Regions from separate parts of the Aliivibrio sp. S10_S31 genome, predicted to be linked through region 4. Evidence: predicted binding sites of a transcription regulator. Region 4 holds the regulator's gene; each other region holds the start of a gene.
What was found. The regulator CRP, encoded in region 4, controls carbon source genes, mostly activating them, when cyclic AMP is high. The targets are predictions, from matches to a motif close to TGTGANNNNNNTCACA.
Positions count from the first base shown of each region.

Region 1: the regulator CRP is predicted to act here: its motif matches at 1,161-1,176, upstream of udp (uridine phosphorylase).
Region 2: the regulator CRP is predicted to act here: its motif matches at 1,720-1,735, upstream of nagE (N-acetylglucosamine-specific PTS transporter subunit IIBC).
Region 3: the regulator CRP is predicted to act here: its motif matches at 1,244-1,259, upstream of HC728_RS09500 (NupC/NupG family nucleoside CNT transporter).

Region 1 is NZ_JAAUWR010000008.1:160,472-163,688, forward strand. It holds gene HC728_RS09310 (zinc/cadmium/mercury/lead-transporting ATPase) at 1-1,037, shown strand, start outside; gene udp (uridine phosphorylase) at 1,270-2,028, shown strand; gene HC728_RS09320 (DUF1887 family protein) at 2,163-3,217, opposite strand, start outside.
Region 2 is NZ_JAAUWR010000002.1:122,354-125,570, reverse strand. It holds gene HC728_RS02090 (ROK family protein) at 1-334, opposite strand, end outside; gene nagA (N-acetylglucosamine-6-phosphate deacetylase) at 336-1,472, opposite strand; gene nagE (N-acetylglucosamine-specific PTS transporter subunit IIBC) at 1,875-3,217, shown strand, end outside.
Region 3 is NZ_JAAUWR010000009.1:28,921-32,137, reverse strand. It holds gene HC728_RS09505 (L-serine ammonia-lyase) at 1-1,127, shown strand, start outside; gene HC728_RS09500 (NupC/NupG family nucleoside CNT transporter) at 1,360-2,580, shown strand; gene deoD (purine-nucleoside phosphorylase) at 2,603-3,217, shown strand, end outside.
Region 4 is NZ_JAAUWR010000003.1:163,403-166,619, forward strand. It holds gene astD (succinylglutamate-semialdehyde dehydrogenase) at 1-656, shown strand, start outside; gene HC728_RS03725 (DUF1338 domain-containing protein) at 668-1,462, shown strand; gene crp (cAMP-activated global transcriptional regulator CRP) at 1,537-2,169, opposite strand; gene HC728_RS03735 (OsmC family protein) at 2,415-2,819, shown strand; gene hslU (HslU--HslV peptidase ATPase subunit) at 2,902-3,217, opposite strand, start outside.

The sequences.
Region 1 (3,217 bases), on a different contig from region 4:
CGTTAGTGATTTCTACGCCTGCAGCGATTACTTCTGGTTTAGCAACGGCGGCAAAACGTGGTGCATTAATTAAAGGTGGCGCAGCTCTAGAAGAGTTAGGTCATATCCAAAATATCGCATTTGATAAAACAGGCACATTAACACAAGGAAAACCAGTTTTAACCGATATCCGAGTATTAACTGAAACCGAAACGGAAGAAAGTATTTTACTTCAATCAGCTGCGGTAGAGATGGGCTCATCGCATCCGCTAGCAAGAGCTGTTGTAGTTAGAGCGCAAGAGCAGGGGCTAACGGTTATTGAAGCAGATAATCGTGAGACGGTTGTTGGTAAAGGTATTAAAGGAACGGTTAACGATCAACATATTGAATTGTATGCACCTCAACAATTTGATGGTGAAGTTATTCCTGAAATTGAAAGCCAAATCGCCTTCTTAGAGCAGCAAGGTAAAACAGTTGTTCTGGTTCTGATTAATGAGCAGATCTCTGGATTATTAGCATGGCGTGATGAACTCCGCCCTGATGCTAAAATGGCTGTGGAAAAGTTGGTTAAATTAGGAATTAAACCAATCATGCTTACTGGTGATAATGAGCGAGCAGCAAAAGCCATCGCTGCGGAGTTAAATATTGACTATAAAGCAGGTTTATTACCTTCAGATAAAGTGAAGTATGTTGAGCAATTAACCGCTAATGCGAAAACGGCAATGGTAGGTGATGGCATTAACGATGCACCAGCAATGAAAACCGCATCTATTGGTATAGCGATGGGAGGGGGAACCGATGTTGCTCTTGAAACAGCAGATGCTGCGTTAACGCATAACCGCTTAGAAGAGCTTGCACCAATGGTGGCACTATCAAAAGCAACACTAAGCAATATTCGTCAGAACATTACCTTAGCGCTTGGTTTAAAAGCTGTCTTCTTAGTGACTAGCTTGTTTGGTATTACCGGTTTATGGGTTGCGGTATTAGCAGATAGCGGCGCAACAGCTCTCGTTACTTTAAATGCACTTCGTTTATTACGCTTTAAAGAGAAAGAGTAATAATATACAAATGAATTTAGTGAAGTAACTCAAATTAAAGCGCTCGTATTATGAGCGCTTTTCTATTTTTATGTGATGCCAATCGATTTTCTTTGCAAGAATGTAATATGAAAGCATGTCATTTGAGGTCTTTGTCACATAAAGCCGTCATTTAATTGGGTAAAGTAACTTCATCAAATCAAATATAACTAATTTAATTAACGCGGCCCTACAAAACCGCAAGGAGCTAACCATGACAGCAGCAGTATTCCATTTAGGCGTAACAAAAGAAGATCTTCAAGGTGCAGAAATGGCGATCATCCCAGGTGATCCAGCACGCGTTCAGAAAATCGCAGAACAAATGGAAAACCCTAAGTTTTTAGCAAGCCACCGTGAATACACAGTGTACCTAGCTGAGCTAGATGGCAAGAAGATTGTGGTATGTTCTACAGGTATTGGTGGTCCATCAACATCGATTGCGGTTGAAGAACTTGCTCAACTAGGTGTTCGTACTTTCCTACGTGTAGGTACAACTGGTGCAATTCAACCTCATGTGAATGTAGGTGATATGATTGTTACTACAGGTTCAGTTCGTTTAGATGGTGCGAGTCTTCACTTTGCTCCAATGGAATTCCCTGCAGTTGCTGACTTTGACGTTGCAACTGCAATGCGTAAAGCGGTAGTTGACCAAGGTGCAAATGTACACACAGGTGTAACAGCATCAAGTGATACCTTCTACCCGGGTCAAGAGCGTTACGACACGTTCTCTGGTCGTGTTGTTAAGCGCTTCCAAGGCTCAATGCAAGAATGGCAAGACATGGGCGTATTGAACTTTGAAATGGAATCAGCGACGTTATTAACTATGTGTGCAAGCTCTGGTTTACGTGCAGGTTGTGTTGCGGGTGTAATTATCAACCGTACTCAAAAAGAAATCCCAGATCACGCAACGCTAAAAGAAACAGAAGCGCGTTCAATTAAAGTGGTAATTGAAGCTGCTCGAAATCTTCTATAATAGGAAGAGCACAAAGAAATATAGAGTGCCGGTGGTTCATAGTGAATCACCGGCATTTTTATATGAATTGAAAAGCAGTAAAAAGGCCCACAACAGGGCCTTTTTAGTATCAGAGAGGATCTTAATCGAAAATATTAATGACCACCGGCCGCTAAGAACCAGTTAAGAAGGTGTTTTTTAAGATCGCCTAATTCATCAGGGCCGATAATCGCCAAGCCTAAGTCTTGTGCGCGCATAATGTCGTTATTACGTAGAGGACGGAAGCTAACAAGCATTGCACGAGCTTGCAGTCCACCAAGTAAATCACGTAATGATTCTAATTTGTATAGCGTATCATCACCATCATCACGCATGCCTTTGGTTTTACATTCAATGATATGCAGTTTGTTATTTACGATACTAACCACATCAAGTTCATTACGAACGTCTTTTTCACCAATTTCCCGATGCACTTGAACATTTAACGAGTGGTCTTGCAGAGTTGGTAAATATTGCTGAATATCGACAACCGTGTTGTGAACCAATATTTCAAGCCATTCACCATTGGCTAAACGACGAGCTTCTTCGCAATCAAAAGTGAGTATGCCATTTTCATACGTAGCTAACCCTGTTTCAACAAGATCAGTTAGTAGCATATTAAGTTCTTTATAGCTCTGTTGTTTCTCTGTTACTTCAACATCTAAACGTTGTTCTTTGCGACAAGTGGTGGCTAAATAGTTTAATGTTGCTAAGCCCGGGCCTAACTCTAATGCGTTGCTTGCCCAGCGTTGGCATAGTTCTCTTAAGCGCTTATCGATACTTTCTGGTAATTCAGTTTCTGAAAACTCACAGCGAGCCCCAAAAATAGCAAGATAATCACTCAAGCGAATATTATCAGCAACGTGTTTTTGTTTGCGACCATCTGGGTATAACCAACATAATTTGTCACTGTATGGCTCTACAACAAAGATTGGCCAATGATATGAACGGAACACTTCATAGGCAGAAAGAAGACGGTGACGAAGACCACAACTTGCATTTAATTTGATGTCACTAAAGTGAAGTTTCATTTCAGCAGCAAGTGCTTGCAATGATTGCTTGATTGCGTGGGTATCAACAATATTAGGGATTTCAAAAAAATCAGAACTGATCCCTTTATATTTTAGAATTGACTCCAGTCGATGGAACATCTCTTTTTGAGTTTCATCGC
Region 2 (3,217 bases), on a different contig from region 4:
GGTATTCGCTAGCCAGCTCTTTAGTCGAAAGATCAAACAAACTCAGTTGAATGTAATCTCGTCCTAGACGTACTGCTATAGAGTGGAAAGGGGAGGTTTCAGTGGTCAAGGAGATAGCTCTTCGACCACCAGTAGATGCTTGTTGCGCGACTTCTTTTATTAAGCCGCGCTCTAATAGTTGACGGGTGATTTTGGTAACACTTGCAGGAGCCAGCTGGCTTACATCTGCAATTTGAATTCGAGAAATCGGACCTTTTTGGTCGATTAAACGATAAACAGCCGCACTGTTTAATTGTTTTACTAGATCTACATTACCAATTTGTCCGCCAGTCATATTAACTTTGCTCGTATTGTCCGTTCACAACAGTCGCTTTTACATTGAAGTCACGATCAAAAATAGCAAGGTTAGCAACCATGTTCTTTTTAATGCGGCCAAGTTTATTATCTAAGCCCATAGCTTGAGCTGGATATAAAGTCGCCATGCGTAGTGCTTCGTCTAAAGCGATTCCAACGTGCTCAACTGTATTCTGAACTGCTTCAATCATAGTCAGAGCTGAGCCACCTAATGTGCCATTTTCATCAACACATTTGCCATCCTTGTAATATACTTTCTTACCCACAAAAATAAAGTATTCCATGTCAGCACCTGCAGGAGCTGTGGCATCGGTCACTAATACTAGTTTTTCTTTCTTTATTTTGTGTGCAATACGGATGTTTGCATAGTCAACATGGAAACCATCAGCAATGATGCCAGCATAAACGTCTGGAGTATCATAAATTGCACCCACAACACCTGGTTCACGACCAACCATAGGTGTCATTGCATTAAACAAGTGAGTTGCGAAAGTGATACCTGACTCAAACCCTTGACGAGCTTCAGCATAAGTTGCGTTTGTGTGGCCAATAGATACCACGATACCTGCTTTATGAAGGCGCTCGATATGCTCAGGATCATTTTGCTCTGGTGCTAGCGTTACTTTTGCTATTAGGTCTGCGTTATCACACATAAGTTGGATCATGTCTGAGTCTGACGTACGGATATGATCAACGCTGTGAATGCCTTTTTTCATTACGTTTAGGTATGGACCTTCTAGGTGCAAACCTAAAGATTGGTTTTGATATTTGCTGTGGTATTCACGAGCTGCTTCGATTGCCGCACGCATATCTTCATCAGAAGAAGTAATCAACGTTGGTAAGAAGCTAGTACAGCCTGATTTTAGGTTTGCTTCATGCATAATTTGCATGGTTTCTGCTGTAATTTCATCATTAAGCATTACACCGCCACAACCATTAAGCTGAAGATCGATAAAGCCTGGGCTTAGAATCGCTCCATCTAAGTCTTTTAGCTCAATACCAGCTGGTAGTTCTGATGTTGGGCAAACAGCTTCAATCTCTGTTCCATTAATGATTACTGAATGGTCAGTAAGAACATCGTTACCTGTATAAACTTTACAGTTAGTTAGCGCATACATAGCTTGAATCCTTTGGTTATAATTTAGAGTACGAAAAAAAATAAACTTTTTTCGTTGAAATTTTTAAGCAGGTGAAAATAGAACTGCTTACTGAGCGGTACACTCAGAATACCTAAATGTTACGTTCAGTAATGACAAAATTTGGTCATAATATGCACCAAATTTTATTCCTGATGTTTTATTCTTTCGAATGATAAAATAAGTTTTATGATCTCGCTAGCAAAATACCCTAAATATTCCTTCCGCAGGTGATAATGATCACAATACGTTAGCTTTTAATTTGCGGGGCGAAATTAATCCCTTACACTGACCCTGTTTATAACGAGTAACGAAATAAGTTTTGTGAAGAACAGGTTAAGTTATTCAAAAAAAATCTAAAATCCTTATAGGGGGAAACTAAAGGTGAATATTTTAGGATATTTTCAAAAAGTAGGTAAGGCACTGATGGTACCAGTTGCTACATTACCTGCAGCAGCAATTTTAATGGGTATTGGTTACTGGATTGACCCGGTAGCTTGGGGTGGCAACAGTGCACTTGCAGCGTTTTTAATCAAAGCTGGTGCGGCTATCATCGACAACATGTCAGTACTGTTCGCAGTAGGTGTTGCTTATGGTATGTCTAAAGATAAAGATGGTGCAGCTGCACTTTCTGGTTTTGTTGGTTTCCTAGTTGTTACTACTCTTCTTTCACCAGGAGCAGTTGCTCAAATTCAGGGTATTGATCCTGCTGCAGTTCCAGCTGCATTTGGTAAAATCAATAACCAATTTGTTGGTATCTTAGTTGGTATCGTATCTGCTGAAATCTACAACCGTTTCTCTTCTGTAGAACTGCATAAAGCACTTGCATTCTTCTCAGGTAAGCGTCTTGTACCTATCCTAACTTCTTTCGCAGGTATCTTAATTGCGTTTGTACTTATGTACATCTGGCCTGCAATTTACGGTGGCCTAGTACACTTTGGTGAATCAATCCAAGGTATGGGTTCTGTTGGTGCTGGTATCTACGCATTCTTCAACCGTCTACTTATCCCTGTTGGTCTTCACCACGCACTTAACTCTGTGTTCTGGTTTGACGTAGCGGGTATTAACGATATTCCTAACTTCCTAGGTGGCGCTAAGTCTATCGCTGAAGGTACTGCAACTGTAGGTGTTACAGGTATGTACCAAGCTGGTTTCTTCCCAATCATGATGTTTGGTCTACCAGGTGCAGCACTAGCTATCTACCACACTGCTAAAGTTGAGAACAAAGAAAAAGTTGCATCTATCATGATCGCTGCTGGTTTCGCATCATTCTTCACTGGTGTAACAGAACCTCTAGAATTCTCATTCATGTTCCTTGCTCCTGCACTATACGTAGTTCACGCAGCATTAACAGGTATCTCTGTATTCATCGCAGCATCTATGCAATGGATTGCAGGTTTCGGTTTCTCAGCTGGTCTTGTAGATATGGTACTTTCTACTCGTAACCCTCTAGCTGTTAACTGGTACATGCTAATTATCCAAGGTATCGTATTCTTCGCAATCTACTACTTCGTATTCCGCGCTGTAATCGTTAAGTTCAACCTTAAGACTCCAGGCCGTGAAGACGACGAAGACGAAGAAGGTTCAACAGTTGGCGGTTCTAAAGAAACTGGTGAGCTAGCTAAACAATACCTTAAAGCTCTAGGTGGCCACGAAAACCTAGAAAACATCGATGCTTGTATCACTCGTCTACGTCTAACTCTTAAAGACACTAGCGTAATCAGCGA
Region 3 (3,217 bases), on a different contig from region 4:
ATCACGCTATGCGTAAGGCAATAGAAGAACATGTCCTCCAACTCTCTGGCAAATCAACCATCTCCTTCAATTATCAGACAGACATGCTGTTTCATAAAACGAATTTACCTCTGCATGAAAATGGCATGACTATTTCTGCTTTTACTATTGATAACAAACAAATCGCAATCGAAACGTATTACTCTATTGGCGGCGGTTTCATCGCAACCGAAAGCGAGCTTAAAAATGAAAATCAAGCACCAGAAATTACAGTAGAATTCCCGTTTGGCTCAGCGGATGAAATGCTAGAAAAAGCAGAAAAACATGGACTCAGCCTAAGCGGATTAGTATTACGTAATGAAGTCTCATTTCAGTCAATGGAAGCAATTAATTCTAAAGTAGACCAAATCTGGAAAGTCATGTCCCTTTGCATGGAAAGAGGCTTTCAAACTGAAGGCATTCTTGAAGGTGGCTTAAATGTCACCCGTAGAGCACCTGCATTACTCAAAAAATTAGAAGTGAATACATCCACGCATAATGATCCTATGGAAGTATTAGATTGGGTGAATCTGTTTGCTTTTGCCGTTAGCGAAGAAAATGCAGCGGGCGGTCAGGTTGTAACCTCCCCTACAAACGGTGCAGCAGGTGTGATTCCAAGTGTTTTGATGTACTACCACAAATTTATTAAACCCTTAGACACTAAGCAACTTAAAGACTTTTTAGCCGTATCGGGTGCTATCGGGATTTTATACAAAACCAACGCCTCTATCTCTGGAGCCGAAGTTGGTTGCCAAGGTGAAGTTGGCGTGTCGTCCTCCATGGCGGCGGCTGGACTAACATCGCTTCTTGGTGGCAGTAATGAACAAATTTGCATGGCCGCTGAAATTGCAATGGAACATTCCTTAGGCATGACTTGTGACCCCATTGGGGGACTGGTTCAGGTTCCTTGTATCGAACGAAACGCGATGGGAGCAATGAAAGCCATAAATGCTTCACGTATGGCATTAAAGCGCACAAGCAAATGCTTAATCTCACTCGATAAAGTCATTGAGACCATGTACCAAACAGGAAAAGACATGAATAAGAAATATCGAGAAACTTCACTAGGAGGATTGGCTTTAATTCATATGGCTCCTCCTTGTGAGTAATAATGGCCGCTCTATACTTCCATGAAGCTCTTCTTCTACAGGCCTAAATAACTCAATTAAGCCCTATTTTCATAGTTTGATTTGCATAACAGAAATACAAATCAACCTCTTTAATTTGTGACTACTATCATACTATTCCCACACAAATAGATAAGAGCGGAAAAATTTCCGCTTTTTGCTTTTTTAGCCGCCGTATTGTCTTTATTACCTTTTAAATCCTTTGGAGTATTTCATGTCATTATTCATGAGCTGTGTTGGAATCTTGGTGCTATTGTTCATTGGATTTTTGCTATCCGAGAATAAAAAAGCCATCAATGTAAGAACAATTATCATTGCACTTATTACTCAAATATCATTCGGTGCTTTTGTAATGTACGTTCCTTTAGGTCAAGGAATACTACAAATGATGAGTGATGCCGTTAACCATATTATTAACTTCTCAAATGAGGGATTAACCTTCGTATTTGGCGATCTCGCTAACTATAAAGTCGGTTTTATTTTTGTGATTAACGTTCTTTGTGTCGTTATCTTTATTTCTGCACTTATCTCCGTGCTTTATTACCTCAAAATAATGCAGTTTGTGATTAATTTAATCGGTGGTGCGTTATCTAAATTATTCGGTACGAGCAAAGCGGAATCAATGTCTGCTACGGCTAACATTTTTGTTGGTCCTATCGAAGCTCCTTCAATGGTACGTCCGTTAATCAAAAAAATGACTCGCTCTGAACTGTTTGCGGTAATGACAGGCGGATTAGCGAGCGTTGCTGGCGGTACAATGATTGGCTACATCAATTTAGGAATAGACCCAAAATATATTTTAACCGCTTGCTTTATGACGGCTCCTGCTGGACTTCTGTTTGCCAAATTACTTTGCCCACAAACAGAACAAGAAAAAATCACTAATGAAATCGAAATCGATGACGAAACCACACCTAAATCACTCTTAGATGCGATAACTGATGGTTCTATCATGGGGATGAATCAAGTCGCCACCGTGACAGCCTTACTTATCTCCTTTGTTGCTTTGATCGCATTAGTAAATAGCTTAGTTGGCGGTATTGGTGATTTAATCTCGATTGAAGGTTTAAGCCTAGAACTGATTATCGGTTATATATTATCTCCTCTGGCTTTTTTAATGGGGGTTCCTTGGAGCGAAGCCGTTACCGCAGCATCACTAATTGGCCAAAAAATTGCGGTTAATGAGTTTGTTGCCTATATCAACTTTATTGAAATAGCGGAAACCTTGTCTCCAAAAACTCAAGCTATTGTTGTATTCAGCCTTTGTGGCTTTGCCAACATTGGTTCTTTAGCGATGGTTATTGGTGGCCTTGGTGCTATATGTCCAAATAAACGCCATATTCTTTCGGAAATTGGACCTCGTGTTTTAATGGCCGCAATTCTTGCAAACTTAATGTCAGGTACCATTGCTGGTGCGCTTCTTTCATTTTCTTAACATGTACTAATAAGGATTAATCATGTCGACTCCACATATTAATGCACCACTGGATGCATTTGCAGATACTATCTTGATGCCAGGTGATCCACTTCGCGCAAAATTAATAGCAGAAACTTATTTAGAAAATGTAGTTCAAGTTACTGATGTTCGAGGCATGTTAGGTTTTACTGGCGAATTTAAAGGTCGAAAAATCTCAGTCATGGGTCACGGAATGGGCGCACCGTCTGCATCCATTTACTTTCATGAACTAATGACCACTTATAAGGTAAAAAACTTTATCCGTATTGGAAGCTGTGGCGCTATTCATGATGATGTGAAACTTAAAGATCTTATTGTAGCTATTGGGGCATCAACCGATTCAAAAATGAATCGCATTCGTTTTAAAGATAACGATTTTGCTGCAACTGCAAATTACAATATGCTTAGTGAGTGTGTTAATACGTTAAAAACGACTGACATTAATTACCTTGTAGGTAACGTTTTTTCTTCTGATCTATTTTATCGTCCTGATGAAGAGCAATACGACATGATGGCACGCTATGGCATTCTTGGAGTAGAGATGGAAGTTAATGCACTTTATAGTGCAGCAGCAGAAAACCATTGTAATGCCGTTGCCCTATGTACCGTGACTGAC
Region 4 (3,217 bases):
AATCTGCATTTATTAGTGCAGGACAACGCTGTACTTGTGCTCGACGCTTGTATGTTCCTGAAGGTGAAAAGGGTGATGCTTTATTAGCACGTTTAGTTGACGTCACGAAAAATATTCATGTTGATCAACCTTTTTCTGAAACGACGCCATTTATGGGGTCACAAATATCGATTGCTGCGGCTGAATTTATCTTAAATGCTCAGAAAAAGTTACAAGCATTAGGCGGTGAATCGTTACTGGAAGCGAGAAGTTTGGGGCATGCGTTTGTATCTCCAGGGATAATAGATGCAACAAATGTCGCGGAATTACCTGATGAAGAATACTTTGGCCCACTATTGCAAGTCATACGTTACACCACATTAGCGCAAGCTGTGGAGCTTGCTAATGACACTCGCTATGGATTATCTGCGGGATTAGTTTCAACCGATGACAGTGAATGGGATTATTTCGTTGAGCATATTCGAGCTGGAATTGTGAATCGAAATCGTCAATTAACAGGAGCAAGTGGTGATGCGCCATTTGGTGGGCCGGGTGCATCAGGCAACTTAAAACCAAGTGCTTATTATGCGGCAGATTATTGTGCTTATCCGATGGCATCAATGGAAGGTGATGCATGTGAGATTCCTGAGCAATTATCTCCAGGTTTAACTTTGTAGGAGTGCTGAAAATGAATAATGTAAACACACTTTTTTCATCATTATGGCAAGACTATATTACACGTTTGTCGCCATCGGCAGACCAAGTGCATCAATTGCTATCCAGTGGTGGTGATATTGTAAATGATCATATTGCCTTGCGGACGTTTAATTTGCCTAAGGTTGGTTTATCCACATTAGCCGCGCCCTTTTTAGCTATTGGGTATAAACCGTGTGATGAATATGAATTTATTGCTAAAAAATTGAAAGCGCAACATTTTGAGCACCCAGATCCTAATGCACCACTTGTGTTTATCAGTGAGCTATTGGTTGAAAAATTATCTGATGATGCTCAAACCATAATTAAATCATTAGTAGAACAAGTTCCTGCTCATTATTTTGCAACTCGTGACTTTCTGTCTTCAGGAAGACCGTGGTCTTTAAGTTTTGATGAATATAAGGTGTTAGCAAAAGAGAGTGAGTATGCTTCTTGGTTAGCTGCTCATGGTTATGGAGCGAATCATTTTACCGTGTATGTTAATCAACTTGATGGTTTTGATGAAGTGGTTGATGTTAATCAGCACTTACGTAATGCTGGATTTAGTATTAATGAGGTTGGTGGAGAAGTAAAAGGCTCTCCAGAGGTTTGTTTAGAGCAATCATCTACAATGGCGGATAAAGTGATGGTTAAATTTAGTGATGGTGAGTTTGAGATCCCTGGTGGATTTTACGAATTTGCTAAACGCTATGAGTTACCAAATGGTGAGTTATACAAAGGGTTTGTTGCGGCTTCTGCGGATAAAATCTTTGAAAGTACTGACGGGTAAAGCTGTCATCTCTAGACATAAAAAAACGCAGCTATTGAGCTGCGTTTTTATTTGCTTATGGTAACGACGTTAAATTAACGAGTACCGTAAACTACAATTGTTTTGCCGTGCGCTGAAATCAGGTTTTGCTCTTCAAGCATCTTCAAGATACGGCCAACAGTTTCACGTGAACAACCAACAATTTGACCGATCTCTTGACGAGTGATCTTAATTTGCATGCCGTCTGGGTGAGTCATTGCATCAGGTTGTTTAGCAAGGTTCAGTAGCGTTTGAGCGATACGGCCTGTTACGTCTAGGAATGCTAAGTCACCTACTTTTTGGCTAGTGATTTGTAGACGAGTTGCCATTTGCGCAGAAAGACGCATTAGGATATCTGGGTTAACTTGGATAAGTTGGCGGAATTTCTTGAATGAAATTTCTGCTACTTCACAAGGGCTTTTCGCACGAACCCACGCTGAACGCTCTTGACCTTCTTCAAATAAGCCAAGCTCACCAATGAAGTCACCTTGGTTTAGGTAAGAAAGGATCATTTCTTTACCTTCTTCATCTTTGATAAGTACAGCAACAGAACCTTTTACAATGTAGTAAAGAGTTTCCGCTTTTTCACCCGCGTGAATTAGCGTGCTCTTTGAAGGGTACTTATGAATGTGACAGTGAGACAAGAACCACTCTAATGTTGGATCTGTTTGAGGTTTACCTAGAACCATACTTTATACTTCCTCTGCGTTTGCCAAGTAGGCGATGTCCATTTTAAAATAACTGAGCCAAATATCAGTTTGGCCTATACAATATGGTTATCGGAACAAGGCTGCATGTTCGTTGAGATAATTAACAAAATCATACCTTGTTTCGCAATTGATTTCTTGACTTTGATCGTATGAATTGTGCGACCAAGGGCACAGTTTCGTGAAATGGATCACGAGTTTTCCTTTTAAGTAGTAAAGAGGCTTTTATGAACGCTGAAGTTAAATGGATTGAGGGATTGTCTTTTCTAGGTCAATCTCAATCAGGTCACTCTATTGTTATGGATGGTAATGGGGGAGAAAAAGCACCAAGTCCGATGGAAATGGTCTTAATGGCTGCTGGAGGATGCAGTTCTGTTGATGTTGTTGATGGACTTAAATCGGCAAATCAAGAAGTCACAGCTTGCGTTGCTAAGCTATCTAGTGAGCGTCGTGAAACTGCACCAAAGTTGTTTACTTACATTAATATTCACTTTGAAGTAACAGGTAACAACCTAGATTCAACGGTTGTCGAGAGAGTCACTGCGGATTCATTACAGAAATATTGCTCTGTATGTTTAATGCTTGGTGAGGGCGTAAAAATGACGCACTCATGGGAAATTATCTCTGCTTAAACTTTAGAACTACAGGGTGAGTTAATATTAAAAAGCCTCGCAAGTTAACCCTTGCGAGGCTTTATTTTTAAGCTATGAGAGATTACAGAATGAAGCGGCTTAGGTCTTCATCAGCAACAAGCTCACCTAGGCGTGAACTTACATACTCAGCATCAACAATTAAGCTTTCGCCATTTTTTTCAGAAGCATCATAAGAGATCTCTTCCATTAGTCGTTCCATCACTGTGTGTAGACGGCGAGCACCGATGTTTTCAGTGGTTTCATTTACTTGGAATGCGGATTCAGCAATACGACTGATGCCATCTTCAGTAAATTCAACTTTTACATTTTCGGTCGCTAATAGAGCAATGTATTGCTCAGTTAATGATGCATTAGGTTCAGTTAAAATGCGTTTGAAA